DNA from 2 places in the Shewanella sp. BJSY2023SW001 genome. Region 2 is predicted to be linked to the other one. Evidence: riboswitches for the same ligand, from Rfam matches in the RefSeq annotation. Region 2 holds a riboswitch; the other holds the start of a gene.

Region 1 (15,565 bases), on a different contig from region 2:
CCAGCCGTATAAATGAGTTTGGTTTTACCGGCCCCTGCCACGACAAGTTGCTCAAAGGGCTCAAAAGTACAGATCTGGAGCACGGCCTGACCGACGAAGCCATGATTGAAGCCTGGGCGGCGCAGCTGATCAATTATGTTTACTGGGCCAAGCAACTTGGTGTTGGCGATTACCTGGAAGACTACAAAGCCGCCTTCAAACGTGTCTACCCGGATGCCGAGGATGGCAAGCTCAGTAAGGCACAATATCGCAATAAGCTCTATGGCCTGACTCACTTTATCTTCGCCGCCAGTGAATACTATCAGCACCCGGTAGATGCCAAGGAGTTCGCCTGGATCCTCGACTACTTCGAAGCCAACCGCCAGCGGATCCTCAGTGATGCCACCGACGATATTATTGCCGAAGTAGGAATAAGCTATTTGCTCGCCGGCAAGGACAAAGATCATCCCATGGTGAAAGCCACCCAGGCGCACATCATCAAGTCCTTCGATCCTGAGGTGGACTTTATTCGCTCCCCCAAAGGTAACCCGGCGCTGGCCTTGGGGGAACACCGTAATGTGCTGGCGATGATGCTGCTCAAATGGCCGGAAAAACTGCATAAAGGCCCCTATTTGAGTGAACTCAAGGCGACCCGGAAATACCTGCCGATGCAGGTGACGCCACTCGAGTCGGTCAAACAGGCGACCGAGTCGACGAAAAAGGCTAAATAGTTTGAAAAACTGGCAGTTTCCACCCATGATAGGCCGAAATCTGACGAGTTTTTAGAAAATGAACAGACCCAAGTCCACATTGGAACAGTGGCGGATCCTGCAGGCCGTCGTCGACTTCGGTGGTTACGCCCAGGCCGCCGAGCAGCTCAACAAGAGCCAATCATCCCTCAACCATGCTGTGGCCAAGCTGCAGCATCAGTTGGGGATCCAACTCCTCGAAGTGCGTGGCCGCAAGGCCTATCTGACCGAATGCGGCGAAGTATTGCTGCGCCGCTCTCGTCACGTCACTCAGGCTGTGGGGGAATTGGAGCAGCTCGCCAGCAATCTGGAACAGGGCTGGGAGCCGAGTCTGAGTATCGCCAGGGAGCTGGTCTACCCCATGGAAACCCTGACCGAGGCGCTGGCCGCCTTTCTGCCCCAGAGTCGCGGAACCCGGGTCACAGTGCGGGACACTGTGATCAGCGGTACTCAGGAGATGATCAAAAACCATCAGGTGGATATTGCGATTTGCGGTACCCCGCCCATGGGGTATATCTCAGAGCCCCTTTGCGACTTGGACTTCTACCTGCTCTGCCACCCTTCCCATCCGCTGGCGGCTCAAGTGGAAATTGAAGACGACAGAGTGCTGGCCCAGCATCTGCAAATTGTGATCAAAGATACCGGCGTCAATAGTCAGCAGGAAATCGGCTGGCTCAAGGCCGAGCAGCGCTGGACCGTCAGCAACTTCCACGAAGCCAAGGTGATCCTGGCCAAAGGCATAGGTTTTTGCTGGATCCCGGCGCATCTGGTCAAGCAGGAGCTGGAAAATGGAGAGTTGGTACGGCTCAGTCTCAAAGGTTCCAGCAGCCGCAAGATACTGCTCAGTCTGGTGGTGCCACAGAGAGATAAACAAGGCCCGGCCTGTAAGCTGCTGGAATCACTGATCCTGGCTCAACATAAATCTGGCTCAGTATAAATCTGAGCTCATTATAAAGAGTAAGAAACGGAGCAACTTCATATTTACCCTGTGTCCGTAAGGTATGACGTCACAAATATCAGTTAGAAAAAGACTCGAACAGCTCCGGAAGCACACTATAGTGCTTGTTTTTCACACAGTATTATTGAGGTTTTGACAAAAACCTCGGAAATTTGAAGATAATCTGGCGCGTGATTTCTGTAATATCACAGAAAGTATCATTAAAGTCATATAGATATAAAACACTGTTGGTAGATAATAGGTTTGGAAACCGCGCATGCGCACTATATGGCTGGTATGTGTAAAAAGTAACGGGCCATTTACAGGAAAACTCTCTGAGGAAAAGCAACCAAACTATCAGATTTTCCATTGGTTTTTCTCTCGCCATGCTTGCCTGGGTAGCACCATCTGTAGCTATGGCTGATCTTGAACGAGCTTTAGAAAACTATCTGCTTATCGTTAAAGGCAAAAGAAGGCTAATGATTTATCCCCAGCCGAGGCTAAGGGGGCACTCGAAGTCCACAACAGACTAAGGGGCTTTGGTGGATCGGGAGGCGGTGGTTGCGAGCCAGTAATCGAATCTCAGATAGATGGAGATTTTGAAGGCTGGGAAGGTGAAACCATTTTTAAGCTTATGAATGGGCAAATCTGGCAGCAGAGCAGCTACTCCTACACCTATATGTATTCGTTCATGCCAAAAGTCATGATTTATCCTGTAAGCGGTGGTTGCACGCTAAAAGTCGATGGTGTTAGCGATACCATTACTGTGCGCCAAATCAAGTAGCAAGTTGGTTATGAGCTCTATTGAAAGAATATGGACACCCTGCGTTAATGGCACGCCCCCGACTATGCTTTGTTTAAGCATTTAACAAGAAGGTTATTGTGCCGCGCCCTCGCCGAACTCAAATTAGTCTTGAAGATACGCCTTACTATCACTGTTGTAGCCGAGTGGTACGGCGTGGCTTTCTGACTACAAGGATATCTTTTGTCAAATCACCTAACTGTGCTTGAACGCAGACAGAAAGAAGGTTAGGTTATTGTTTTATAATGGGTGGCTCGATTTTTTGTTAGATAACAGGTTTGGAAACCGCGTATGTGCGTTTAGCTGCGAGGGATATTAGGACTAAAGCCTATTTAACCAATCGATACAAATAGATAGGATACAAAAAAATAGCGATGCGCGTTTCACTCATCCGAGGACTAAAACGCGTAAGCGTACTATACAACTGTTAGGCATACGGAATATGAATCGAGTTAAGTCTTATATTATTGCAATTTTTCTAGTATCAGTTGCTGGGTGTAAATCAACTTCAGAAAAAGAAGATGAAAGTCTTGCTTTACGAAAATCAACACCAATTCAACTGTTCATGGGGACATGTGTAGTTGGTCGTCAAAGCCCAGCGGCTCTTGAAGAGTCAGCTAAAAGAAAAGGTTTCGTACTCGCTCCTAAACAAATTGCTCAAAATTACTTAAAGGGTAATGCTGGTAAAGCGTGGCACTTGAATAATAGTGAGGGTAGTTTCGGGTTAGCACTACTGCAAAATAAACTTTGTTCCGTATACGTACATCAAGGTGACCCAAATACTATTCAAGCGAGCATGGAGGCTTGGTTACCACCCAAAGGTAGCGGTTTTACATATAAAAAAGAACTAATTTCTCAATCTGCCAACCTGAGTACAACTTCATATACATTGTATCAAGGCAGTAGTTTTCTAGAGCAATGGGTAATAACAATAAATAGTGCTAAACCTAGTGATTTAGTTGCTGTAATGTCATACAAAGGCGTCTAGTATGCCTTGCGAGAATATGGACACCCAGCGTTAATGACGCGGAAGTAAACCCCCGACTATGCTTTGTTTAAGCATTTAACAAGGAGGTTATTATGCCGCGCCATCGCCGAACTCAAATTGGCCTTGAAGATAGGTGAAGCACTAACGACTCTCATCCCGAATGCGCTGCGCCTGTTGCTGCTCAGCGGCTATCACATCGGCAACTGAACCCGACTCAAGCTGCAACTCGGCCTTGGATGGACTGAAAGTCTGTTCATTCAAGGCATTTGACTGCTGTGCTATGGCGCCCATCAGACGAGACAGGCCTATGGGAAAGTTTGCAGATTCGCCAGCCTTGGGTTCAAAGGAAGCCGCGGACTTTTCAGCGGCCGGATCTACGGCTCCCATCAGGTTTTGACTCAGCTCAGGCTTCGGCGCGGCGGCAAGTCTCTGGGTGCCGGCCTCTTCCCTTGCCTGGTTATATTTACGCATCGCCTCGGCGGCGACCCGGATATCGGCCATGGAGGGATCGACAGGTGCCATCGCCGCCGCATAGACCTGTTTCATTTTCGCCATGGTCGCCAGCGGATCGCCGTTCACCACAGAGACATCTATCTGAACTTCGCCTTCCACCGCGTAGCGCTTGCCATCGGGTCCTTTCTCGAATTCAAATGCCGGTTGTCCGGCATGGCTCCCACCTACTGCGGCATGAGCCTGTTCATGGGAGCGCACCTGGGTATCGCGCTTCATCAGGGAGTCGATTTCCCGCTCAAGCGCCTGTTGCTCACGGCTTTCACGCTTCTGCTTCTGCTGCTGTTTCTGTTGTGCCTCATCCGGCTTGGGTTCAGCGGCGCTTGTAGTATTCGACTCCCCGGTTGACTGACGAGCCGCCCCCTCGTCCCCTTCTTTTACTTCGCTTCCTGCCTGGCTCGATGAGCGACTCGAAGAGCTGCCGGAAGTGTTGTCAAAATCCTGCTCTGCCTCACCCATAGAGTTGGCGGAAGTATTTGTGCCATTAAAAGCGGGAACCTCAGGCGCTTCTCCCACTAAAGTTACTGGTATCGCAGGGCCGCCGGCAATGTCAGCCCCTTGGCCGGAAAAGGCAGATGCTTGAGTCGATGTCCCCGCGAGCTGCGTCGATGCTTGAACCTCTCCATGCCAATGGCCTGAGCTGGACAAGGCCGCTGCCCCCAGGGCTCCTTTAGTCAAACTGACCAGTGCTTCCCGCGGCGGTTTTACGGTTTGAGGCTCTGAATGTTGCGCAATTGAACCTTGGTGCAGGCTTGAATTGACTGGGCTTGGATTAACTGAACTTGTATTGAGTGCGCTTGTATTGATTGGGCTTTGATTTCCCGAGCTCGGGTTTAATTGACTCGGGTTTAATGGGGTTGGCTTTACGCCACTTACCTGAGAGGGATTTTGACTGGCGGAGATTTTACCGGCAGGGTTGGCACTGAGAGGCGATTGGTTTATGGAGCTGCCACTGCTTAAGCTGGCAATTGACGAGCTTGGCCGCCGGGACACGGCTGTTGCCGTCAGCCCCGCGCCGGCCAGCGCGCCAACCATATATTACACCTCGATATCTATGATACTGCCCAAGGTGTCGGATGCGCGTTCAATCACCTCTACTGAAGCTTGACCCTGGGCCTTGGATTCCAATGCCGATACCAGTGCCGAGGTTTTGTCTGCCTCCTCAACTGGGCGGGCCGAATCGGCCTGCTGCGCAGGTGCCGGACGGGCGATATCCACTGTTGCCTGAGTCAGGCCGGACTGGGCGCTTTGCAGCCCTTGAACTCCCGCCGAAAAAGCCGATGGAATTTGCATAATTGCCCCTTGTCTGTATTGGACTGTGGATTGTCGTTCTGTGGTTAAAATCAGTTGCTACCATTTCAACCACAGCTTTGAACGATTATTGGTCAATTCGGTGCAGATGTACAGCCCGAAAGGTTCATGCGCCTTGATGGGTTACCGCAAAAGAGGCGCCTGCGAGCCAACTCGCGTCCCAATCTTTCCACACAGGTTGCATGCCTTGTGCTCGAATGGCACTGACCACCTCAGGGACAGTTCGCTCATCACTTATCTGGAACTGATCCAGCTGCAACTTGGGATTGCTGTAACCACCTGGCTCTGTTGAGCTGGCGGCACTCACATGAGTGATCCCAAGGGGCAATAGATTGTCCCTGAGTGAGGCGCTCTCCCGGGTAGAGAGACTCAACTCCAGCGCCGGGCTGAACAAGCGCATGGCGCAGATTAACTGCACCAATCCGGCATCATCCAGAGTCACAGCCGGCGTTACCCCACCAACGCACGGCCTGAGCCTTGGCAGCGACACGCTGAAGCGGCTACGCCAGTACTTTTGCTGCAGATGGTCCAGATGTAATCCCATCAGTGCCGAGTCCAGGCGCCAATCATCCAGCCCGAGCAAAACCCCCAGGCCTATCTTGTCGACCCCGGCCCTGGCGGCCCTGTCCGGTGTATTAAGCCTGAAACCAAAGTCCTTTTTATTGCCTCTGAGATGATGGCGGTCATAGGTGGCGGGCTGATAGGTCTCCTGATATACCATCACGGCATCCAGTCCCTCATCAACCAGGCGCCGATAGCCCGCTTCGGCGAGGGGCTGCACTTCAATCGCCAGATAGCTGAAGTCCTGCTTGAGCCTCAACAGCGCCTTGGCAAAATAATCCAGCCCTACCTTGGTTTCATGTTCGCCGGAAACCAGCAACACAGAATCAAAGCCGCGCTGCTTGAGAATGGCAATTTCAGCATCCAGTTCGGCCTGGCTTAGGGTCTTGCGGCGAATTTTGTTGCTCATGCTGAAACCGCAGTAGTCGCAATCATTGGCGCACAGATTGGAAACATAGAGCGGCGCATAGAGACCTATGTTGGCGCCAAACTTCTTGCGGGTGAGCGCAGCAGAGAGCTGCGCCATAGGCTCGAGAAACTCCCGGGCCGCCGGTGACAAGAGAATAGGCAAGGCCGAGGGATTGTGCGCTATCGTCTCGGGCCGCGCCAAACAGCGCTCAACCTCGGCGGCGCTGACACTGGCAATAGCAAGGCGCAGTAGATCTCTGTCGATAGCGGTAAAACGCTCGAGAAAATCAGCCATGGTTTTCTCCCAGATTGAGAAACCCGGTCAGCGGACTGGTGTTTTGGGCTCGATTGCTGATGGCCCCGAGTCCGGCAAGATAGGCCGCTCGCCCGGCGCGCACCGCATCTTTGAAGCTACTCGCCATGGTCACGGGATCCAAGCTGGAGGCGATGGCAGTATTGACCAGCACGGCATCGGCGCCCAACTCCATCGCCCGCATCGCCTGAGACGGCGCGCCGATCCCGGCATCCACCACCACAGGTACATTGGCCTGCTCTATGATGATCTTCAAAAAGGGTTCTGTGGCCAGCCCCTGATTGGAACCTATGGGACTGCCAAGCGGCATCACGGCGGCGCAGCCTACCTCTTCGAGGCGCAAGCACAGCACGGGATCGGCATGCACATAAGGCAGTACGGTAAAACCATCGCTGCACAAGACCCGGGCCGCTTCCAGTGTTTCTACCGGATCCGGCAATAGATAACGGGGATCCGGGTGGATCTCCAGCTTCAATAGTTGGGTGCCCAGCATCTCCCGCGCCAGCTCGGCGGCAAAAATTGCCTCCCTGGCATTGCGGGCCCCGGCGGTATTGGGCAGCAGCTGCACGCCGCGCTCTTTGAGCGGTGCCAGCAATTCATCACTGCCCTGGTTAAAATCGAGCCGCTTCATCGCCACAGTAACCAACTCGGCGCCGCTGGCCACGAGCGAGCGTTGCATCAGTTCTGCCGAAGCAAACTTGCCGGTGCCGCCAAACAGCCTGGATTGAAACTCAAACTCGCCAATTTGCAACATATCAACCTCCGGCAACGGCGGAAAACAGCTCGAGGCTGTCTCCGTTTTGACATTCAAGCTCTGGCCACTGAGATCTGGGCACTACGGCGCCATTACGCACCAGCGCCACGCTGCCAGGCGCTATCTCACACCACTCGAGCAGCTGTAACAGCGTCATAGCCTCAGGCAACTCTTTGACTTGATTGTTTATCTTAATTTGCATCGCAATTCTCCTCACGGCTAAGCTCTGGGCGCCCTTTCATGAATTGGGTTTGTGTTTTATGTCCAGCCTGAGTGTGGGTTTGACAGTAAAGACATGCCGGGTCGGCGCAAAGCGCAGCCTCACGTACGGTTAACGTTCGGCAATCCAGGCTGATGAGCCGTCCCAGGGTGCTGCGCTCTCCAAGCAGGGTATTGATGGCGGCCAGCGACTGCATCGCCGCCAGGGTTTGCACCGCAGGACCCAGAACCCCCATGTCGCGGCAGCGCCCCGAGCCTGTGCTGTCTCGCGGGAACAGGCATTCGTAACAGCCCGCCTCGGGGTTAAGCCAAGGGGCGGTATGACACAATAGGCCGGAATCGGCGCTGATCGCCGCCGCAATCAGCTCTTTGCCCAGCTTCACACAGGCTTGATTAAGGTTATGACGGCAAAGGAAATTATCGCTGGCATCCAATACCAGTGACGCCTCACGAATAAGCTCCGCGCTCTTGGGGCCAAATAGCTTGGGCTCAATCTCAATCAGGCAGTTTGGATAATCGCGCCCCAGCTTTTCCTTGGCCACGTCGACCTTCAAACGGCCGATATCCTGCTCGTTGTAGAGCAGTTGCCTCGGCAGATTACCCAACTCGACAATATCGGGATCGATTAGAATGAGACGCCCTACTCCGGCGGCGGCCAAAGAGCGCGCCAGATGATGACCAAGACCTCCGAGCCCCACTATGGCGACCGTCATTACCTGTAAGGCGAGCTGCCCCGCTTCTGAGACTCTGGGCAGCAGCAACTGGCTACCGTAACGGATAAAGTCGCGATCGCTCAGCCCGGTACAGTCCTGACCCCCAGCACAGTCCTGAACCCCAGCACGGCCCAGAACTCCAGTACCGTCCCGCTCAGCTGCACCTTCCTGACCCCCGCCATTTTGTTGAGCATGGCTAATCCCACTTGCAATAGCGGCTGCTCGCCCTATCCAGCTTTGTGTCAGGCGCCTGAAGGCCGTTACCGGCTCGGCGGCCTCGGTAATGGCCCGCACCACGGCGACATTGGCAACACCGGTATGTTTGACGGCATCAAGGTTATGCTCGTCAATGCCGCCAATGGCGACCGTCGGCAGCAAGGAGCCGAAGGTTTCGCTATAGGCAGCAAGGCGCGTCAGTCCCTGGGGCAGAGACGGCATCACTTTGGTCTTGGTGGCAAAGATATGTCCGAGGGCCAGATAACTGGGCCTGTGGCGCAATGCAAGCAGCGCCTCGAAATAACCATGACTGGATAACCCCAGCGCCATACCCGCCCCTTGGATGGCCTCAAGGGATGCCTGGCTGAGATCCTCCTGGCCCAAATGCACACCAAAGGCGCCGTGGGCAATGGCCAGTTGCCAGTGATCATTGATAAATACCCGCGCCTGATATTGGCGCCCGAGCGCGATGGCGCGAATGATCGCCCGCTCGGCGCTCGAGCCGGGCAACACTTCCTCCTTGAGCCGCAATTGAATAGTGCGGCAACCTGCCTTGAGTAAGGCTTCCAGCAATTCGACATCGGCCACGACCGGGTAGATACCCAGATTATGGGGCAGTGTTTTAAAGCCTTCAGCACTAACGCCTTTAACACCAACGCCTTTAGCACTAACAGCATCAGCAGAGGTTGGCGCTGCAAGCCAGGGGGCGCCGAGCACTTGGGCTGGGTTGGCCCAGGGATAATCCTCCAGCGGCCAGATGACAGGCATAAGCTCGGCGGCCAGACAAGCCCCGGGTCGACCTAAGGGCCCGGGACCACTGCCTACCCGATAACTCTGCGCCAAAGCGCCATTGATATAGGCCTTGGCCAGAATTAGCGCATCGGGCAAGATCCAGTCGTGGGCCAAAAATGCCGCTATGGCACTGGATAGCGTGCAACCGCTGCCATGGTTGTTGCTGGATGCTTGCCTTGGGCTCGCCAACACAAACCCCTGCCGTTGATGCAACCCTGAGCTGTGAGGCAAGTCTTTAAAAAGCAATAAGTCTTCTGCCAGACCGCGCGCGATCCCCGCCTCGAAATCCCCGCCCTTGGCCAAGAGATGGCAAGGCAGTTCGTTTGCCAGGCAAGTTGCCGCATCTTGCCAGGAAGGAAAGTCATGAATATCGCTGCGACTCAGCAACGCCAGCTCGTGAATATTGGGGGTCAGCGCAGTGGCGAGCACCGCCAGCGGCCGGTAATCGAGCCGCGCTGCGCCCGTTGCAGTACTCTTAGAGAGTGCATCGCCGCAACTGGCCACCATGACAGGGTCGACCACCAAAGGAACATCAGGCAGGTGCCGAGCCAACCAGTCACAAAGCAGCTGCAGCTGCGCTTGATTGGCAAGCAAGCCGATTTTTATCGCCTTGGGCGGTAAGTCTCCGAGCAGAGCATTGAGCTGCGCCAGCAACATCTCCTCGCTCACCGCCTCGGTTAGCGTCACTGCCACACTGCTTTGGGCGGTCAAAGTGGTGATGACAGAGCAGCCATGGCAGCCAAGATTACTCAAGGTGGCAAGATCGGCCTGGATACCGGCGCCGCCGCCACTGTCTGAGCCGGCTATGCTCCAGACTATCGGCCTTTTATCAGCCGCCATTTCAGGCTTCCTCTTCATAGCGTGTAGCCTCTGGCTTGGACTTGGACTTAGGCTTTGGATTGGGATTGGACTCGGACTTTTCGCCTACTGTTGCCGGTTGATACAGGGCGCTGCCAGCGGCCTTGAACTGCGCCGACATCCGCGCCATCCCTGCCTCGGCATCCAGTACTTCCAGCGGCTGTGCCGTCAATTCTTCTGCCTGCACAGGCTCGGTTTGGCGCTCTGCCGAGTCTGGCCCTGACGAATCCCCCGAAGCTAGCTGAGATGCAGACAAGGATGCAGCCAGAGACGCTGCATAGTCGCGTACATCCTGGGTGATTTTCATCGAGCAGAACTTGGGGCCGCACATGGAGCAAAAATGCGCCACCTTGGCAGACTCCTGAGGCAGGGATTCATCGTGGAACGCCCGGGCGGTATCGGGATCCAACCCCAGGTTGTATTGATCTTCCCAGCGAAACTCGAATCTGGCCTTTGACAACGCATTGTCGCGCAGCTGGGCACCTGGATGTCCTTTGGCGACATCGGCGGCATGCGCCGCAATTTTGTATGCAATAAGCCCTTGTTTAACGTCTTCCTTGTTAGGCAAGCCCAGATGCTCCTTGGGGGTCACATAACAGAGCATGGCACAGCCGTACCAGGCAATCATCGCCGCGCCTATGCCAGAGGTGAAATGATCATAGCCGGGCGCAATATCCGTGGTCTGGGGCCCCAAGGTGTAGAAAGGCGCCTCATCACAGTACTCAAGCTGCTTGTCCATATTCTCCTTGATCAGCTGCATAGGAATATGGCCCGGCCCTTCGATTATGGTCTGCACATCGTATTCCCAGGCGATTTTCACCAGCTCACCCAAGGTTTCCAGCTCGGCAAACTGAGCCTCGTCGTTGGCATCGGCAATCGAGCCGGGGCGCATGCCGTCACCGAGCGACAGTGACACATCATAGGCGGCGCAAAGCTCACAGATGTCGCGGAAATGGCTGTAGAGAAAGTTTTCCTTATGATGGCTCAGGCACCACTTGGCCATAATGGAGCCGCCGCGGGATACCATGCCGGTCACCCGATTGGCCGTCATGGGCACATAGCGCAGCAAGACCCCGGCATGAATGGTGAAGTAATCCACTCCTTGTTCGGCCTGCTCTATCAGGGTGTCGCGAAACACTTCCCAACTGAGATCTTCGGCAATGCCGTTGACCTTTTCCAGCGCCTGATAGATGGGCACGGTACCTATGGGCACAGGCGAGTTGCGTACTATCCATTCACGGGTTTCGTGGATATAACGGCCGGTGGACAGATCCATCACCGTATCGGCGCCCCAACGGGTGGCCCACACCAGTTTTTCCACCTCTTCCTCGATGGAAGAGGTCACCGCCGAATTACCGATATTGGCGTTGACCTTCACCAAAAAGTTACGGCCGATGATCATAGGCTCGGCTTCCGGATGGTTGATGTTGGCGGGAATAATGGCGCGGCCACGGGCCACTTCGCTGCGAACGAACTCAGGGGTTATCGGCGTGGCAACTATAGCGCCAAAGGCTTCTCCTTTGGCTTTGCGGGCCAGTTGCGGATCTTTGGCAAGCGCTTCGTTGGCCCGGGCCATATTTTCACGAATGGCGATATATTCCATTTCAGGAGTGATAATGCCGGCGCGGGCGTAATGCAATTGGGTCACTCGCTTACCCGGCTTGGCCCGGCGCGGTTTGGGCAAAGCGTCGAATCTCAGATGATCCAGCCCTTCATCCGCCAGTCGCTGCTGGGTAAAACTGGAACTGACCTCGGTCAGCTCTTGCGTATCATCACGCTCTAAGATCCAGCCCTGGCGCAGTTTATCCAGGCCCTGGCGCACATTGATAGCCGCGTTGGGATCTGAATAAGGGCCGGCACAATCATAAACACGTACAACGGGATTGGGTTCAAATTGCGCGCTGCCATCTTGGGTTGGTATTCGGGTGTCTGTCTGCCTGATTTGGCGCATGGCAACCTGAATATCGGCCCGGGAGCCCTGAACAAACAGCTTCTGTGAATTGGGATGCTGCAAGGGTTTAAGGTTATCGATAAAAGCCTGGGCGGCCTCTCGGGTTTGACGACGATTGGATTGACGATTTGACATAAGCAAGCTCACTCTTTTGGAAAATGAAATTGCTTGTCAGGAGAGTTGAATAATAAGCGGCGCAAGCTGACTGGTTAAACTCCTTGATTTGGAGTCTTCCTCCGGCGGTGTTGGCAGACTGACCTCGTGGTTTCAGGTCAGTTCAATGTCCGCTGGAGAAGCCAGATATCGCCTCGGCTCTTTAAAGCCTTTGGCATAGATTTTTGCTCGCAGTGGCTGCGGTAATGCTGCAGCTGAATGCTTGTTTCCTTCGCAGGTGCTAGCCTGATCAGGTTCAACGGATCCCGAATAAACGGTCTCAGCCCAGAGGGCACTCCGACAAGATTACTGCCGAGTATAAGCACAAGCGGAAGCGGGAAACAAGCCCGACAGCAAAACGCGCCGCAGAATCTAATCCATTAAAATCACAAGTTAATCATTTGAAGTTAATACAAATATTTACAAAAATCTGGAAACCAATCTATTTCCAATCAAATAAATTGATTGCAAAACTCACTTACCAAGCCGCTTTAGACGGCTGGCCACCGCCTCCTTGAGTGCTTTTTCCATCTCTGTCTGACCGCACTTAAATGGAAACCCCAAGTTTTCGGCGTAGGGATTGAGCGGAGTCGGCACCTTGACGACCCGATAGCAGGTATCACCATCCTTGACGATACGGTTAGGGTCGAGCGGCAGATCCAGACTGGCCACTTTATTGAAATCATCGGCGTCATTGACCCAAAGCACCTCCATCTCCCCATCCATTTCACTGAGGCTCTTGCGTCCCGTAGCCTTATCCGCATATTGCTGTGATAGCTGCTGCAGCGCCTGCTGTTGCGAGTGTTGCAATACTTTTCGGGCAGACTTTAATGCGTTTGAACTGAAGTCCAGCTGAGCTTGCTCTGCCGGCTGCGATTTAAAGTCATTTGCTCGCTCTGGCGCAGGTACGGCTGCATTTTTCGTTTCTTCAATGACGCTACCAATAGGTTTAACGCTTTGATCCCGAATCTTGGGGACGCTTTGCTCATTCAGGTTTTTAACTCTGTCTTTCCGAGGGTTTTGCTCAGCTTCTTGAACAGTTTCTTGCACAGCCACTTGTTCAGTCTCTTGCAGCGGCTCTTCGGCGGCCTGCTTTGGTGGCTCAGAACGCTTGCTTGAGTCAGCTTTTTTAACCTCTATCGCTTCTTTGGACTGGATTATTGCTTCTTCGGCCAAGGCTTCCGGCACTGGCGTTAACGGTTTGGGGCTGGGCTGACTGAAATAAAGATAGGATTGCAACGCCTTGGGTTTGGCAGGCTCTGTCACCACTCTTCGCCATTCGGCCTGCTGCCAAAACCAGGATAACCCCAGCAATAGCACTAAGTGCGCGGCTCCCGCCACGGTCCAACTACTGATGGCGTTGCCCTTTGCCTCAGCATCCCCCTGCTCTGCTTTTTTAGTCATGCCAACTTGCGCCAGGCATTGGGGTTGAACCCCAAGCTGTTGACTAAAAAGCGATTGGTCAAAGAAAGGGTCAATCGAATGTATTTGAAAATGGCTTGGTTGGCAGGAACCTGTGTTAAGGATTTCATCCAGATCAAGCTCAAAGGCAGCATCCCTACCCGGAATGCTGAAGCTCAAGCTTGCCATTGTCGCCGGGCTTTCGTCTCGGCTGGCAATCAATTTATCTGAATGTGGAGGCATAAGCCGCTGATTTATCTTTCGCCAAATGTAAACTCAGTGTTAGAGAAAACCCTCGGTAAAAAGTTCATTCCCTTGTTTGAAAAGCAATTTACGCTACAAACTCAAATCGATGGCTTCAAACAAAACAGGTAAAACCTTTGTCGAATAAGGCTGACGGGATCCTCTGAACAAAATAACTGTAAAAAGCGACTTGGAAGCCGAGCAACGAGTTGTTAAGGTGCAGCATTAGACGTTTGCAAAAAATGCAGATGATACGGTTTAAAGAACAAATCAATCTCAGCGAACAGCTGTACACTTTTATCTAGCCAGAGTGCCATAGCGCTGTTAGACTCACTTTCAATGAGGTCGAACCAGAGAGTCAATCATGCCCAACAGCAAAGTCCCAGCAGCCGAAGCCCAGTTCAATGGCCAGTTTTCCGCTGGATACAGTCTGAATGAAGAGATAGCCAATGCCGTCAGCCATGGTTTGGGGGTGATTGCCGGCATTCTGGGATTAGTGCTGATGTTACTCAAGGGCTGGCATTCGCTGGACACCATTCAGTTAACAGGTGTAACCATCTATGGCAGCAGTATTATCCTGCTGTTCCTCTGCTCGACCCTGTATCACAGCATTCCTCAGCCAGAGTGGAAACGGCGCCTCAAGATGCTGGATCACTGCGCCATCTATCTGTTGATAGCCGGAACCTATACCCCGCTGATGTTAATTACTTTGGCCGATGCCCAGGAAGAATGGGTACTGGTAGCCATCTGGTTATTGGCACTGGGGGGAATAGTGTTCAAGAGCTGCTTTATTCACAGATTCAAGGCGCTGAGCCTGATATTGTATTTGGCCATGGGCTGGCTCTGCGTCGCCGTGTTGCCTGAGCTTATCGATAACCTGTCAACTGCCGGGTTCAACTTGCTGTTGGCCGGAGGCCTGAGCTATAGCTTGGGGGTGATCTTCTACGCCACCAAGGCGATCCCTTTCAATCATGCCATCTGGCATCTATTTGTATTGGGCGGCGCCGTTTGCCATTTCCTGTGTGTTTATCTGACGGTGATCTAACGCAGGCGAATAGGCTTAACTCAGCGCCGCCCTAGAGAGACGGCTTCCGGCTTGCTGTGCCAACTCTAGTGCAGCTAGGCCGGAGCTCTTATCTCAGCCTGCCATTGATTAAATTCACTGAGTAACCTCCGAGCGGCGATACTATAGCCTCCACCCAAGTCTTGCCAAACAGCCGCAATACATTCCAAGGTACATAACCCGCCCTGGCGCTGATTGCGCCGTAACCGAAACGCTGAGCCCTGCTCTGCTTGCAGTTCGACTCTGGCAAGCGACTGCAGATAGGGGCTTTGGCGATACATCTTGCCGGCCTCCTGCCAGGTTGCATCGAGTATGACCAGCGAATTTAGCGGCTTCCCTAATTTCAGAGCAGTTTTCTGAACGGCTTCCTGAGTAGCGTCTTGAGGCAATGTTGCGCCCTGAGCCGGGCTTGGGTTTAGCTTTGAACTTGGGTCTGGAGTTACGTTTGGGCTTTCATTTGCAGCTTGAGTTCGCGAAATACTTTCTTCGGAAGTACTTTCTTCGGTTTGCGGATAGAGTAAGGCGGTTCGCCCCAAAGACAAGTGCTCCATTAACCAAGCATCCGGGGCTTTACGCGCCCACAGTACCCGCTTACACAGAGTCGGATAAGCATTAAGCGCCAGGGTGGCTGTATTACTGGCTCG
Region 2 (15,565 bases):
CTTGTCTGGATTAACGCCTGTGTCATCGTAGGGTTTGAGACTGGCAGGTTCAACCCCATCCGCGGCGATATATTCCTGAACCATGCCGCCCAGTGGTGGATAGAAGATGTCAGTACCGGCTCGCACTAAACCTGTCACCATGATCAGGGTCAGCAGACCAAACAGAGCGATAACCGCCAGTTTGCCTGCCGGATTATGGCCGAGATATTGTGGATTTTCGCCTTTCTTGAGGGCTGCGCGATAGCCTGCCAATTCCCCTTTCTTTGGGAGTAGTTTACCTAGACGCGCCTTGATGGGGCCGAATAATCCCCACAACAATCTGAATGCCAGGTTGATGGCAAAGGCATAACCTATCCAGACGTGCAGTGTCTTTAAGCCGATTTTCGCATCGAGACCACTGATCCCAAAGTTAGATTTGAACATCATTATCCCGCCGATGGTCATCATCAGCAGCACCAAAAGTAGGTTTATCCAATGAAAAAGGCGAGTGGGAAGATCCCAGGCCTTATAGCGAGACAGGCGCACTTCGCCCGCAGTATTTGTTTCCATGTTTGATCCCCCAGATCTGTTTTACCCCTTTATGTTAATGCCTGGGGCGGCGCTTGTTCAGTTAACTCTTATTCATTTTGAGTTTTTTGGCAGAGATCTGTACTTCCGTTTCAAGCAGCTGTCTGATTTGATGCTTATGTTTCGTTAATGCAAATTTCGCGGGTGTTTAGCTGAGGGCAACCTATGTTCAAGGTGATGCACTGGCTGGTGGTTTCCAGAACTGCTCTGTTGACCGAGCTGATGAATATCCCTTGGCCGCAGGAGTTTCTGATACGCTTGTCCTGCTTATCTCCCGATAGATGGACACTGATGTGATGTCGACACTCTGTTGCTGGATTTGGTTACAGTGGCGTTGGCCTTGGGCTATAAGATTCTTAAACAGGTCGCCAGGAGTCGCGGTCGCAAAGTGGTATCCCCAAAAGGGTGGAGTATGAATGCCTGCTGTTGCCGTCTGCGGTCAAGAACCATCTTTAGCGGGTATTTCGCAAACTGAATTTAAGCAACCGGGCCCAGGTGATGACCTGGGCCCAGCGTCACTTGATGGCCGCTGTGGCCGAGAGTTAGGGAAGGTGCGAATAAGTCCTCGCGGCACTCTGGCTTACACAGCAATTGGCGTTCAAGGCATCTGACTGAAGGCATGCCGGGGCCTGTCGAAGTCGGATAACGTAGAGAGCCGGTTGCTGTGAAAGCCCCAAAGGGCGTGGCTTACAGGCCTGCCTGCTGTGTTATGCTTCTTGCAAAGGACTAGGGCCATTTGCTGCGAACCACGCCTTGCATCCAGGCCTGTAAGCCGACGCAGAGCACGCATGGGACTTGTTCGCACCTTCCTTAACCCAGCCAGGCCTTGGCTTTGGCTGGTTCGGTGAGCTTGAGTGACACAGTATCTATTGCCGCCGGTTTGATAGGCAGCAGGCCTGTCATCAGCTCATCACGGCGGAAGAAGTGCAACTCCAGACTATCGCCGGGCTCATATTGTTGCAGTTCATTTTCAAATTGAGCGCCGACCTGCAGACCATTGGCGGCGATTAGCAAATCCTGAGCCGCGAGCCCGGCGCTGTGAGCCGCGCTGCCGTTGGTCACACTTACAATCCTTAATCCCAGGGCTTCAGCCTTGTAGCGGGCTCCCAAGCCGATTTTTTGCCCCTCAACATCCCCGCCGCCCTGATCCTGAGCGCCTTGGGCACTGCGAAGCTGCATCTCGATTCCGAATTGCGCCAGCAGGGGCGCCAGTGGCAACTCTTGGGTATTATCCAGAAAGGCAAATTCTGCGCTGGCATCCCGGCCAAGCAGCTCCTCATAGAGGCGGCGATGGGAGTCATCTTCAGTGCCTATCCCCTGGCTGCCAAAGGCCTGCCACAGCTTTTGCATCAGGTTATCCAGTGTGTATTTTCCCTGGGTTTCCAGTCTCAGAGTCAAGTCCAGATACAGGGCAAACAAAGCTCCCTTGGTGTAATAGCTGACGATGGCGTTGGCGGCGTTTTCATCCTGTTTGTAGAACTTGGTCCAGGCGTTGAAGCTTGATTCTGTCAGGCTCTGCAACTGCCTGCCCGGCATGCGATATACCCGGGTCATGGTCTGGGATAGCATCTCCAGATATTGCTCACTGGAAACCCTGTTGGCTCTGAGTGTCATCAGGTCATCATAGTAGGAAGTGATGCCTTCATAAGCCCACAGCTGACGGGTGTAGCTCTCGGCTTCCAGCGCGTAGGGAATAAAGCTGGCCGGCTTAATGCGTTTGACGTTCCAGCTGTGGAAGTATTCGTGACTGCAGAGCGACAGATAAGTGCGGTAATCCTTATTGACCGGCATCTCCATACTCAGCGGCAGATCTTTGCGGGAGCAGTGCAGGGCGGTGGAGGCTCTGTGTTCCAGCCCTCCAAAGCCATTGCCCAATACCTGAGTCATAAACAGGTAGCGCTCAAACGGCGCTTCACCGAAGAGGCGGATTTGGCTCTCGCAAATAGCCTTGAGATCGTCAAGCAGCCTGGGCATGTGGCAGCGGTGACGCCCTGTCAGTATCACATCATGGCGCACGCCACAGGCCTCAAAGCTGCCGTGGGTAAAAGTGCCCATCTCCACCGGATGGTCGATAAGCTCATCATAGTTGGCGGCGCTGAAACGGCCGAACTGCCACTCTTCACCTTCGATTCGACTCAGGGTTGTTGCCAGTTGCCAGTTGGCTTCCTCTTTGGGAGGCAGAATTTCCAGCTCCAGCGGCTCAAGCTCTTTGCCGGCCACCGCAAGAAAGACGCTGCTGCCGTTGAAAAAGCCGTGGGTCTGATCCAGGTGGGCGCTGCGCACCGACATATCCCAGGCATAAACCGAGTAGCGCAGTTGCAGTGATTCGGCATTGGAATTTATCTGCCAGCGCTGCTTGTCGAGCTGAGTAATGCTGAGTGGACGCTCCAGCTCATCAAAGGCTTGAATATCTATGATATTGCGACAAAAATCGCGAACCATGTAGCTGCCTGGGATCCAGCATGGCAACCAAAGTTCCTGTCTCGGGGCCGGAGCCTGAATGGTGATTTTGACCTCGAACAGGTGAGCGTGTGGATCTATGGGGCAAATCTGATAACTGATCATCTGATATCCGTATGAATCGTTGGCGAGTGCCGGGAGCCAAATTGGTTCATCTCCGGCTGAGCATGGCGACAATGCTGCCAAAAAAGCCAGGCCGCGGCAATTACTTGCCGAGTTTTAACAGGCTTGGGGGGCAAATCGCCGCGGCCGATTACATCTCTGGGCCGAATGGTATTATACTGCCAAGAACACAGTGATTTGGCCCTTGGGCCGAGTCTGAACCGATACACCGGAGAGTGGCAAAATGGCCGAAGAAACCATATTCAGCAAAATTATTCGCCGTGAAATACCCACGGACATACTGTATCAGGACGAGTTGGTGACTGCCTTTCGGGATATCAATCCCAAGGCTCCCACCCATCTGCTGATAGTGCCCAATCATCTGATCCCCACAGTCAATGACGCCAAGGCCTCCGACGAGCAGGCCATAGGCCGTATGGTGACAGTGGCCGCCAAGTTGGCCGCCGAAGCCGGGATCGCGAAGGACGGCTATCGTTTAATCATTAACTGTAATGAGCATGGCGGCCAGGAAGTGTTCCACATCCACATGCATCTGCTTGGCGGTAAAGCCTTGGGGCCTATGGTGAGTTCAGCGTCATGAAAGTCAATCCGGAGTTTTTCCCGCTGACGACCCTGGCGAGCCGTTTTGTCAACCAGTTGGCCCAGTGCCGTCGCCTCGGGCTCAAGGTGCATGAGGGCAGTGAACACCATGTACTGATAGAGTTGCCTTACAGCACCGAGCTGGTGGGTTACCCTGAAACCGGAGTTATCCATGGTGGGGTTATCACCACTTTGATGGATACTGCCAGTGGCTGCGCCGTGGTTTGTGCCATCAAGGACAAATACGGTTCGCTGGAGATCTCGCCGACTCTGGATCTGCGGGTCGACTATATGAAGCCCGCCGAGCCCCACAAGCCGGTGTATGGTTTTGCCGAGTGTTATAAGTTGTCATCCAGCGTCGCGTTTACCCGGGCCATCGCCTATCAGGACAGCATAGACGACCCCATCGCCCATGCGGTTGGCTCCTTTATGCGGATAAGCCCTGAAATGATTGGGGACACTTTCCGTAAGGCACTGATGGGTGAGGAGACGAAATGACAGATCCCAAGGCATCCCTGGATGTAAAAAGCATAGTTGCCAAAGTGACAGAAACCAATGATTTCAGTCATTTACTTGAGCATGTTCCCTACGCCCGCTTTATTGGCATGTTGGTAGAACGGTTTGGCGATGAGCTGGTGTTTCGCTTGCCGGCCAAAGATGACAACATAGGTAACCCGGTACTGCCGGCCATTCATGGCGGCGTGATAGCCGGGTTTATGGAGATGTCGGCCATCATCCAGCTTATGGTGTTTATGCAAACCAGTAAGGTGCCTAAGGTGGTTGATTTTTCCATCGACTACTTACGTGCCGGTTATCATAAGGATAGTTTCGCCGAGTGCCGAATAACCCGTCAGGGACGGCGAGTGGCCAATGTCAATATCGACTGCTGGCAGACCAACCGCAAGCAGCTGATTGCAACCGCCCGGGCACACTTTTTGATTGATTGAGAATAAGGGATTGGCAGATGAAAAAAGTCTTGGTAATAGCAGCAACCCTGCTGGCTCTGGCAGGCTGCGCCAACCATACGGCCGGGGTGTATGCCAGCTCGACCGGTGAAAGTCGCATCGACAACAGCAGCTTTGCCCGCTCGGTGAGTGTCGGTGACTTGATGGCAAGAGGCGAGGGCGGCTTGCTCAGAGGCACTGCCACCATCAGCAGCAAAGTCGCTACCGATATGCGTGTTCAGTACAAATTCACCTGGTATGACGCCAGCGGTTATACCCTGGATGATGAAGGTGTGTCCTGGAAGTCGGTCAAGCTGCATGGTAAACAGCAGTTGCAGGTGAGCGCCGTGGCGCCGAATCCGACTGCCAGTCGTTTTGAGATCTATGTGCGCGAGGCCTTTTCAAACTAAAAGTTGCAACCTCGGCACCACTGCCGCCCGAACCATTATTCCAGTTGATGCTCAACGAACGGGACTATTGGTGTGGGCGGTTTTTTATCCCCCCAGATACAATTTGGCAACCTGGCTCACTTTTGTTGGTAACTCGTGTATACTGGCCCTCGCCAAGGGGTGTTTACCGCATTGCGGTTGACTGAGATGTCGTATGACGAACCCTTAGAACCTGATCCGGCTAGTACCGGCGTAGGAATGGGCCACAATTCGTGCACTTTCAACTCGCTTTCTTATTGCCGGATCTCAAACTGTGAATATTTGAGGTCCTATGTCCAAGTTTACCGTACCTACTCTGCTCGCCAGTACCATTCAGATGCTGCTGTGGGCACCCGTTCATGCCGCCGATAATCCCGGCGTTGAAAAGCAAGATGAGCAACAAGCCATGGAAGTGATAGTCGTCAGCGGCGACTTTCGTGGCCTGACGCTGGAGAAGATGCCCTCCAGCGTGACTGTTATCGACGAGCAGCGCATTGAAGATCAAGGCGCCGAGCATTTCGAAGATATGCTGGGTAACGTAGCCAACTTCAACTGGTCAGGTGCCAGCTCCCGGCCAAGATACTTCCAGATCCGCGGGGTCGGTGAGCAGGAGCAATACCAGGGAGCGCCCAACTCCTCTGTGGGCTTTATTATCGATGATATCGATCTCTCCGGGCTGGGCAGCGTTTCCAGCCTGTACGATCTGCAGCAGTTTGAAGTGCTGCGTGGCCCTCAGGGCACCCGCTATGGCGCCAATGCCCTGGCCGGTCTTATCTATCTCAAGAGCAATGATCCCACAGACGTATTCGAGCACGGCGCCGAAGTCTCGCTCGGTAATGATAATCTGCAAACCTTCAGCGGCTTCAGTTCCGGCCCAGTGACAGATTCCGGCAAGCTGCTCTATCGTGTGGCGCTGCAGCAACACAAGCAGAACGGTTATCGCGACAACCTGTATCTGGGCCGTGACGATACCAATGAGCGTGATGAATTCAGCGGCCGTATCAAGCTGCGCTGGTACGCCACCGACAAGTTGCAGGCAGACTTCACTCTACTGCACGCCGATTTTGACAATGGTTATGATGCCTGGACTCTGGACAATAACGGCTTCGATACCATTACCGATGCGCCGGGCGTCGACAAACAGCGCACCACGGGTTCCAGCCTCAAGCTGAGTTATACCGGCTTTGAGGCTTTTGAGCTGGTGTCCCTGTCAAGCTATGCCGCCACAGATCATCACCACGGTTACGACGGTGACTGGGCCAACCCGGATTACTGGGCCGGAAAAGAGTGCGGCGGCGCACCCTGTGAGTACGATTACACCTGGGATAAGCGTGGCGAGCGGCGCACTCTGTCACAGGAGTTCAGATTCAGCTCCAACGAGGCCGGGCGGATTTTCGGCGGCAGCACCGACTGGCTGGCCGGGCTCTATTTTATGGATCTCGATGAGGACAATGATCTCTACTCTGAATACAACGGCGGGCCGGATGAAGTGCTGACTTCCCGCTACAGCGCCAGTAACTATGCGGTGTTTGCCCAGTTGGACTCAGATCTGGGGGCGGGCTACAGCCTGTCTATCGGTGCTCGTATCGAGCGACGTGAGAGTGACTACAGCGACAGCAATGGTGATGCCTTTAGCCCATCGGAAAACATGTGGGGCGGCCATATCGCCCTATCCAAGGCGCTGGCTGAACACCATGAAGCCTATGTTCGGATAGCTAGAGGCTACAAGGCCGGTGGTTTTAATATGACGCTGCCCCAGGAGCTGGCCGACAAGAAAGAGTTCGATACCGAAATCCTCTACAACTATGAACTGGGGCTGAAATCCAGCTGGGCCGATGGCTTGCTGGATACCCGTCTGGCACTGTTCTTTATGGACAGGGAAGATCAGCAGGTAGCGGCCTCACTGCAGGATCCTGTCGATCCCCAGCGCTTTATTCTGTTCACCGAAAACGCCGGCAGCTCCAATAACTATGGCGCCGAGCTGGAAGCCAACTGGTATCCCACAGATTCACTGCAGTTCTACACCAGCCTTGGGTATCTGCAGACAGAATACGGTGATTACCTGTATCAGGATAAATATGGCAACCCTGTGGATCTCAGCGGCCGGGAACTGGCCCACTCGCCGAGATGGACCTATAGTCTCGGCATGACCTGGCGCAATGACATGGGCTGGTTTGCCAACCTCAACAGCAGTGGCAAGAGTGCGTTCTACTACTCAGACAGCAATGATTCCCGCTCTGAAGACTATCAAGTGGTCAACGCCAAGCTGGGCTATGAGGCAGACAAGTGGTCGGTTTACCTCTGGGGCCGCAACCTGTTCGATGAAAAATACGGCGTGCGCGGTTTCTACTTCGGCAATGAGCCGGATCAAAACTGGGCCGAGAAGCAATATATCCGCTACGGGGACCCACGCCAGATTGGTGTGACCTTCAACGTCAAATTTATCTGATGGCATAAGCCGTTGTCGGCCGGGGCGTGTTGCAGCGCCCCGGTTCATTACAGGAGATGTAAAATGAAGTTAACTGCCGAAATCAGCATGTATCCGCTCCACGATGAGTATCTGGAACCTATTCAATGGTTTATCAAGCGCCTGGACAGTTATGCCAACATAGAGAGAACCACCAATGCCATGGCGACTCAGGTGTGCGGTGATTATGCCGAGGTGATGGCCATGCTGGCCACCGAGATGCAGGCAGCGCACGAGAAATTTGGCAAGGCGGTGTTTGTCTGTAAATTTATCGGTGGTGAGCTGAACTTGGGCCACAGGGAATAACCCATGAGTGAATTCTGGCACTGGCTCGCCGAGGCCGGCTCTCAGGCCCAGGGCATGGGCGCCTGGGAAGCGGTAGCCGTGGTATTGGCCTTGGCCTATCTGCTGCTGGCCATGAAAGCCAATATCTGGTGTTGGGCGGCAGCCTTTGCCAGCACCGCCATCTACACTGTGCTGTTCTGGAAAGTCGCGCTGCTGATGGAGTCAGTGCTCAACGTCTATTACATGGCGATGGCGCTGTACGGATACTGGCTCTGGCGCCGGGGTGGGGAAAACCATCAAGGAGTGGCCGTGACCTCCTGGCCCTGGCAGCGGCACCTGGTACTGATTCTGTTGACTGGGTTGGTGTCTCTGTTTGTCGGTCATATGATGGCGACTTTCACTCAGGCAGCCTTCCCCTACCTGGATGCGGCAACCAGCTGTTTTGCTGTGATGACGACTTTTCTGGTGGCGCGCAAAGTGCTGGAAAACTGGCTCTATTGGGTGGTTATCGATCTGGTGTCCATCTATCTCTATTTAAGCAAGGGCTTGATGTTGACCTCACTCTTGTTTGTGCTCTACGTGGGGATGGCGGTAGCCGGATACTTTATCTGGCGCGCCAGAGCCCAGGAATCCCGCGGTCGCGACTCCTCACAGCTTGAAAGCGGCGCGGCATGAAAGGCAAACCGCTGACAGAACTTGAGGCCAGTCTGGGTGAAGGTTTGAGCTGCGAGCTCAACGCCGCCCTCAAGCGGCTACAGTTGTGGCCGCTTGAGGGGGCCAAGCCGCTCACCCTTGGGCTAAGCAACCAAAACTGGCTCTTGCAAGCCAGCAGCGAGTTATTGGTGCTGAGAGTCAATTCCCCGGGCTCAGACCGTATCTGCGACAGAAACAACGAACTGGCATGTTGGCGGGTTGCCGAGAAGGCGAATTTGGCACCAGGGCTGATTTGGGTCAGCGCTGACAAGGGGTTATATCTGAGCCGCTTTATCGAACAAGCGCCGCAAGCCAACTGGCAGCAGTTACTCGCATCCAAAGGCGCGGCCGAGATCGCAAGCGCGGCTCATAATGCCTTTGTTAATCGCAACAGCTTCTCTGGCCTGCCTGAGCGCAAACATGATTCTAAGCATGATTCTAAACATGAGTCTAAACATGAGCCTAAACATGAAGTTGGCTCAGGCGCTGTATTGGGAGCCAGGCAAGGCAAATCACCTCAGGCCTTACTGCTGGAGTTGCTGCTGGGGCTGAGGGCATTGCCGGCCCCCAAGCTCGAAATCAGTGTTGCCGAGCAGTGGCGCATCTATCTGGAGCGGCTCGATGACATGGCACTGAGCCGGGGGCAGCCTTCAAGCTGGCAACAGCGGCTCATGCAACTTCATTCGGCCCAAGGGTTATTCGAGCAGTGCAACACTCGGCTGGAGGCCTGCCTGCTGAGGCTGCAGTATTGTCACAGGGATCTCAATCCTCATAATTTGCTGCTGGCCGAGAATGGACTCAAGTGCGTCGATTTTGAATATGCCTGCGCTTCCCACCCGCTGTTTGAGTTGGCCGGGGTGCTGTCATCCCATCAACTGAGCGCCGAGGGGCAGCAGTGGCTCATTTATCACTATCTTGAGCAGCATCCACATTTAACCGACGATGCCCACCTGGCCGTGGCTGCAGCCGTCGATGTCTACTGGCTGTTTGCCTGCTGCTGGGCCTTGCAGATGGCCTGGGACAATCAGCAGCAGTCTTATCTCGACTGGTTTGATGACTTCTGGCATCTTGTAAAGCATCAATGAGTCAGGCAGGGAAGCGGTCGCCTGGCCTTAGCCAACTTAAAGTATTTAATGGATGAAACGCATTGTTATTGCCCTGGCGCTGCTTATTGCGCTCAGTGCCTGCTCCACCAAGGTCAGCTATTATTTCCTCGATTGGGCCATAGAGTGGCAGCTGGAAGATTATGTCACTCTCGACCGGCAACAGGAGCAGGCGTTTGACGCTATTCTCGACCCTTTTCTCGCCTGGCATCGCAGCCAGGAGTTACCCAGATACAGTGCCCAGTTAAAAACGCTGCAAACCGAGCTTGCCGATGGCACTTTAACGCCACAGAGTTGGCGTCGTCATGTGGATACGGCAAGAGATCACTGGTTTCGGCTGTTTGCCCAGGTGTTTGACGATCTTTTGCCCCTTATCGCTTCTTTGAGTGACCAACAGGTCGCCCAGGTGATTGCCAAACTGGAGGCCGATGAGCAGGAGCTGGTGGATGAATACAAGGACAAGAACCAGGAACAACTGATTGAAGATGCGGATGAACGGCTGGAGGAGCTGTTTGCCGATTGGCTGGGGCGTTTGAGTGAGCAGCAAAAGGCCCTGATCCATGAGCACAACAGCCGCCGACTGGCGACCCTGGATATGTGGCTCGAGTATCGTCACGAGTGGCTCCGGCAGTTCAAACAAGCCTTGCTGCAACGCAGTGATTCTGACTTGTTGGCGCAGCGCTTGCGGCTGCTGATAACAACGCCCGATGAGCTCAAGTCAGATGTGCACAAGCAGAAATTGGCGCAGAACACTGAAAACTTCGGCATGCTGTTATTGCAATTGCACCAGAGCCTGAGTGAGCGCCAGCAAAAACACTTCAAGCGTAAGCTGGGCAACTTGATTGACGATCTGGATGAACTGAGTCAGGCATCGCCTTGAGTTGGCACAGCCCTGAGCTTATGAGGCAGACATAGCCCTGAGCTTATGAGGCAGACATAACCCTGAGCTTATGTGGTCGTAAAGCGGGTCTTTGGTCTGTAGAACGGGCATTGGACCATTTGCCCGCGAACCACGCCTTGCATCCAGGCCCGTAAGCGGACGCAGAGCAGGCATGGGACTTGTTTGCAGCTTCCTAAAGTAAAGACTGAAATAAAATCGTTTATTGTCGGGTCAACTGCAACATGACAGGAATACTCCCCGAATAAGGAGGTTTTCATGCAAGCCATCATTCAAACCTATGCGGCATTTTTCAAATCCCTGCGCCACTTCGATGGCCTGGCACCTTTGGCGCTGCGGCTCTATCTGGCGCCGGTGCTGGTGCAGGCCGGTTACAACAAACTCAGCCACTTCAGTGACACTGCGGCCTGGTTCGGTAATCCGGACTGGGGGCTGGGCTTGCCCATGCCTGAAGTGATGGTGGCGCTGGCCGCCGGGACCGAATTTTTTGGTGGCTTGCTGCTTCTGCTCGGGTTGGCCACTCGGCTGGTGGCTATCCCCATGAGTATTACCATGTTGGTGGCGGCCTTCAGTGTGCACTGGTCCAACGGCTGGCTGGCGATTGCCGACCCCTCATCCTGGCTCGCAAACGACAGGGTGATGGCTTCGGTGGAGAAGCTTGAGCGGGCCAAGGGGATACTGCAGCAACACGGCAATTACGACTGGCTTACCAGTTCGGGTAACCTGGTGATCCTCAACAACGGCATTGAGTTTGCGGCCACCTATTTCATTATGCTGTTGGTATTGCTGTTTATGGGCGGCGGCCGTTACACCAGTGTGGACTATTTTATTGGCCGTAAATGGCTGCCCAAAACCGCTAACGTCGGCTGATTGTTGCTGAGTCCCGGTTTTTTAACTCTGGCGATCCGGGGCGGATTTGGTATCCTGTGAAGTCATTGATATCTCAGCTGAGGATCGCGCATTGGACGCACTTACTCTTCTTCTTACCCGACAATCATGTCCACGACTGCAGGCTCCGGCGCCGAATGAGGCGCAACTGAAAATTATCCTGGATGCCGCGGCCAGAGTACCGGATCACGGTGGCCTGACGCCCTGGGAATTTATTATTGCTACCGGCGAAGGACTCAATCGCCTGGCGGATATTTTTGTGGCGGCTGCAACAGCAGATGGTGCCGACGAGGGATTTATCAACAAGGCTGCCGGTATGCCGCTCAGGGCGCCTATGGTGATAACCGTGGTTGCCAAGACCAAAGATCATCCCAAGGTGCCTGAGCTGGAGCAGCAATTGGCAGCCGGCTGCGCCGTAATGGCGATGCAGCAGGCCGCATTTGCCCAGGGACTTGGCGGAATATGGCGCACAGGTGCCTTTGCCTTTGACTCTACTGTCAATACGGCGCTGGGGCTTGATGGCAGCGATCAGATAGTGGGCTTTCTCTATCTGGGCACCCCTGTGGTTGAAGCGCCGCTCAAAGCCACCAAAGAGGGCAGCGCCTTTGCCCGCTATCTCTGATTGCTGCAGGACACTTAATGGCGGAGAATTTGCCATGAGCTAAGCTCATGGCATCAAGCTATTACATTCAGTTGCCTGTGACCGCAACCCCCACTTCCAGGCGTTCAAACCAGTCGAGAAACTCCGGTATCTGCTCGCCCCTGAATATCCGTCCGTGCTGCGGACATAAATAGTCCAGCTCCAGTTCTCTCACTCTGGCTATCCAGTCCTGTTTGGCGCGGTTGGAGGGCATCCATCTTTGATGAAAAAAGCGCATCTTCTCGGTATGACGGCCAAAGTCATCGACAAACAGCCCGGCATCCGTGTCTTCCAGTGCCGCACCTATATCGCCTGACATAAGTATCTTGCCGACAGGGTCGTAGACATGAAAATTGCCGGAAGCGTGCAGATAATGCGCCGGAATAAACTGCACCTCTACGCCATCGAGCGTCAGCTTGCCACCTTGATCTTTAATGGCCTGGTATTGGATATGCTCCATCCCGAAATGGCGGATGAAACCTTCCCAAATCCAGGGTGCGTGCAGCTGGGCCTGCTCCAGCGTCTGATCCCACAGCCCCAGGGAGGAGATGATATCGGGATCCTGATGGGAGGCGAATAGATGGGTGAGTTGCTCTATGGGGATGTGACAAACCACATTGGCCAGCATGGGGGCAAATAGCTCTATACCACCCGGGTCCATCAGCAAAGCCTGCTCGGCAGTGACCAACATATATTGATTGGTGTCTATGATGCCGTCGGGTTTGTCCGGATCCCGGCCAAAATAGATCCATTTGTGGCTATGGGTTTCCAACAAGAGTTGGCTCTTCATCCCTGTACTCCCTTATTGTTCAAGTAATTGAATCGCCTTATCTACCTGAGTGCGGATCGCGCCGGCAGCAGCATCGACCCGGTTGGCAACATGGTTGAAAGTGGCCTGATCGGCGGGTTTTATCCGGCAGGCTTCGATGCGGCACAGCGAGGCCAGTACTTTAGCGGTTTTCAGCTGCTGGCAGAGTTCTTCCAATTGCAATTCAATGTCCAGGCTCAGGCGTTTGCACTGCTGCTCAAGGGCCGTAAAGTGTTGGCTGTTCTTCTCCAGCGCCGGCATGATGCTGTCGCCATAACGGGCTTTGCGGGCTTTCTCCCTGGCGCGGGCAAATTGCAGCATCGCCTGGCGGACTCTGGTCTGCTCGCTGGTCAGGCGGCTGATGGTCTGCGCCAGATAATTGATTTTCGCGGCTGAGTGGGTGGTGAAATGCGCCAGTTCGTCGATGGAGTGGGTCAGCGCCTTGAAGCCCAGTGCCATGCTGCCGGCACGAATCGATGCCGCCTGGGCATTGCTGGCGATGATATTGATCTCTTTGCAGTGGCCCTGAGTCTTTTCCAGTTCGGCGGCTATGATGGCGGCACGAACATAGAACTGACGCGTTGGTTGACGTTCTGATCCCATAATTCACTGTTTTACAGTCATAATCCTGTTTGAGAGTATAGAAGATAATTCACTTCCCAACCGGCACGAGCCGATTTTTCCCGTCAATGGATTCAAGCCATAACTCAAGCGCTTGAATTTGCACCTTGTTTAGCTTGAAGAACCGCTTTGAGAATAGATACTTAGTGTTGTAACCATATGAATTAAAAGTTTTATTTTGATTGTCAGCCTAAATCGAATGCTCTAGTATCCGCAACTATCAGAACCAGCCCCTGCTTTATTCTAGTGGGGGCTTTTTAGGTTGTGGCTTTGTCAGTACGCAGGCAACAACAGCCGCAGCATTTCAGAGAGGATACCCATTTGGTTTCGCTGTTAAATGATGAACTATTGGACAGGATTGCCGATGCACTTACAGACAGGGGATACATAGTGCTTGAGGATGTGCTGCCGGAGACATTGAGCCGCGCGTTGCTGGATAAGGTTAACCACTCGCCGGTAGAGAGTTTTCGCTGGGCTGAAATCGGCCGTGGCAATGAGCGTGTTCGCGAACAGGAGATACGTTCAGACAGGATCCGCTGGTTGCATGAAGCACAGCAACCGGATGCCGACTATTTGGAGTATATGGCCTACTTGCGTCATGGGCTTAACCAGCGCCTGTTTATGGGGCTATTCGATTATGAAAGCCATTACGCCTTTTATCGCCCTGGTACTTTTTACCGTAAACACTTAGATGCGCTGCGGGGCAGTCGCAACCGGATCTTGACCACGGTATTTTTTTTGAACCCCGATTGGCAACAGGGTGATGGCGGTGAGCTGATGCTCTATGAAGAGGACGACGCTTTGCTTGAGCAGATCCCGCCGAGAATGGGCACTCTGGTGATCTTCCTGAGCGAGCGTTTCCCCCATGAAGTACTGCCAACCCATAAAGATCGCGCCAGCATAGCCGGTTGGTTTCGGGTAGCCGGTAGCTATGAACTACCATAAATAACACTACTGGCATGTTGCCTCTGGGCGGTATTTTTGAGCACAAGCTAAATCCAGGGGCATCAGGCTTATGCAGTAGCTTCAGCTAACACTCGGTGAGCGCAGAATCTCTTCATCTACCCAATGGAGCAGTTTTTTGATGGCTTTGGATAGCACTTGGTTCTGGCGCACTATATATCCCAGGCTGGCCGAGGGGAAACTGGGCAGTGGCGTCATGCAGGACTGTAGGTTGAGTTTGGGATGCAGGGCAAAGTCCGGCACTATGGCAATACCGAAACCGGCTTCGGCCCAGTCTATTTGGGCATCCACGCTGCCCACTTCCATGATGCGATATTCCGGTAGTTTGAGCTCGGGAAGCGCCGGGTCAATCAGATCCCGGGTGCGGGTATCATGTCCCAGCAGTATCAAGGTAGGTGCTTCCTGCGGGCTTGGGACTTTACCCTTCTGCCAGGTCTTGAGATCATTGCCCAAGGCGTACCATTTTACTTGTTTCAGCTCGGTAAAATGCAGCGGCTGACTCTCTTTTTGCGCCATAACAAAGCCGAGATCGGCCTTGGCACTTTTTACCAGGTCTGCTGCCTGGGAGGATGTGGTGTTCAGCAACGTCAGGTCGATGCCGGGGAATTCGGTTTTGAACGACTGAAAAGGGCCTATCAGCAGCCATCTGGAAATGATATCGCTGGCGGCTATGGTCATGGTGCCCTGGCACAGATCATTGATGGCGTTGAGATCGGCCTGGCAGCTTTGCAGCTCCATCAGGGTGTTGTGTGCACTCCTTAACAAGCGCTCACCGGCTTGGGTCAGCCGAAATGGATTACGCTCAATCAGCTTTACCCGGGTGGTTTGCTCCAACTGCTTGATATGCAAGCTGACATTGGGTTGAGTCATATGCAGCTCATTGGCTGCCTTGCCGAAGTGTTCCAGGCGGGCCAGGGTGACAAAGGTCTTAAGCCAATGGAGTTCGAGCATAGCAGCCTCTTTAAGGGTTTTTTAAACGGTACTTTTGACGTTTGAGGGGCAGGCGCTTTATGGTTGGCGGCTTGGTCATGGCAATTGCCCACTATCTTCGATTCCGATGCAAAATATCCTGATATGGATTTCTTATCAAGCTTATAA

Evidence for each region. A riboswitch is a leader RNA that binds a small molecule or an ion and turns the genes downstream of it on or off. The one in region 2 is predicted to bind thiamine pyrophosphate.
Region 1: it holds a riboswitch for thiamine pyrophosphate, as region 2 does, so the genes downstream of both, thiC (phosphomethylpyrimidine synthase ThiC) here and ACMHXH_RS08770 (TonB-dependent receptor) in region 2, are expected to answer to the same signal.

Annotation. Positions count from the first base shown of each region.
Region 1 covers NZ_JBKORF010000011.1:22,172-37,736, reverse strand. The annotation lists gene ACMHXH_RS01905 (DUF3541 domain-containing protein) at 1-710, shown strand, start outside; gene ACMHXH_RS01900 (LysR family transcriptional regulator) at 769-1,665, shown strand; partial or broken gene ACMHXH_RS01895 (Mobile element protein) at 2,548-2,634, shown strand; gene ACMHXH_RS01890 (NMCC_0638 family (lipo)protein) at 2,910-3,455, shown strand; gene ACMHXH_RS01885 (putative metalloprotease CJM1_0395 family protein) at 3,597-4,643, opposite strand; gene ACMHXH_RS01880 (hypothetical protein) at 5,004-5,258, opposite strand; gene thiH (2-iminoacetate synthase ThiH) at 5,383-6,540, opposite strand; gene ACMHXH_RS01870 (thiazole synthase) at 6,533-7,312, opposite strand; gene thiS (sulfur carrier protein ThiS) at 7,314-7,514, opposite strand; gene thiE (thiamine phosphate synthase) at 7,504-10,092, opposite strand; gene thiC (phosphomethylpyrimidine synthase ThiC) at 10,094-12,196, opposite strand; TPP riboswitch at 12,425-12,524, opposite strand; gene ACMHXH_RS01850 (hypothetical protein) at 12,689-13,618, opposite strand; gene ACMHXH_RS01845 (hypothetical protein) at 13,643-13,846, shown strand; gene trhA (PAQR family membrane homeostasis protein TrhA) at 14,223-14,903, shown strand; gene ACMHXH_RS01835 (tRNA-uridine aminocarboxypropyltransferase) at 14,978-15,565, opposite strand, start outside.
Region 2 covers NZ_JBKORF010000036.1:120,809-136,373, reverse strand. The annotation lists gene ACMHXH_RS08805 (cytochrome b/b6 domain-containing protein) at 1-549, opposite strand, end outside; gene ACMHXH_RS08800 (hypothetical protein) at 733-864, shown strand; gene ACMHXH_RS08795 (PDZ domain-containing protein) at 1,378-3,132, opposite strand; gene hinT (purine nucleoside phosphoramidase) at 3,374-3,730, shown strand; gene ACMHXH_RS08785 (PaaI family thioesterase) at 3,727-4,227, shown strand; gene ACMHXH_RS08780 (PaaI family thioesterase) at 4,224-4,676, shown strand; gene ACMHXH_RS08775 (YcfL family protein) at 4,694-5,083, shown strand; TPP riboswitch at 5,229-5,338, shown strand; gene ACMHXH_RS08770 (TonB-dependent receptor) at 5,394-7,550, shown strand; gene ACMHXH_RS08765 (hypothetical protein) at 7,614-7,874, shown strand; gene pnuC (nicotinamide riboside transporter PnuC) at 7,878-8,528, shown strand; gene ACMHXH_RS08755 (phosphotransferase) at 8,525-9,631, shown strand; gene ACMHXH_RS08750 (DUF6279 family lipoprotein) at 9,684-10,529, shown strand; gene ACMHXH_RS08745 (DoxX family protein) at 10,806-11,417, shown strand; gene ACMHXH_RS08740 (NAD(P)H nitroreductase) at 11,509-12,057, shown strand; gene ACMHXH_RS08735 (MBL fold metallo-hydrolase) at 12,125-12,865, opposite strand; gene ACMHXH_RS08730 (chemotaxis protein) at 12,878-13,486, opposite strand; gene ACMHXH_RS08725 (2OG-Fe(II) oxygenase) at 13,826-14,449, shown strand; gene ACMHXH_RS08720 (LysR family transcriptional regulator) at 14,531-15,418, opposite strand.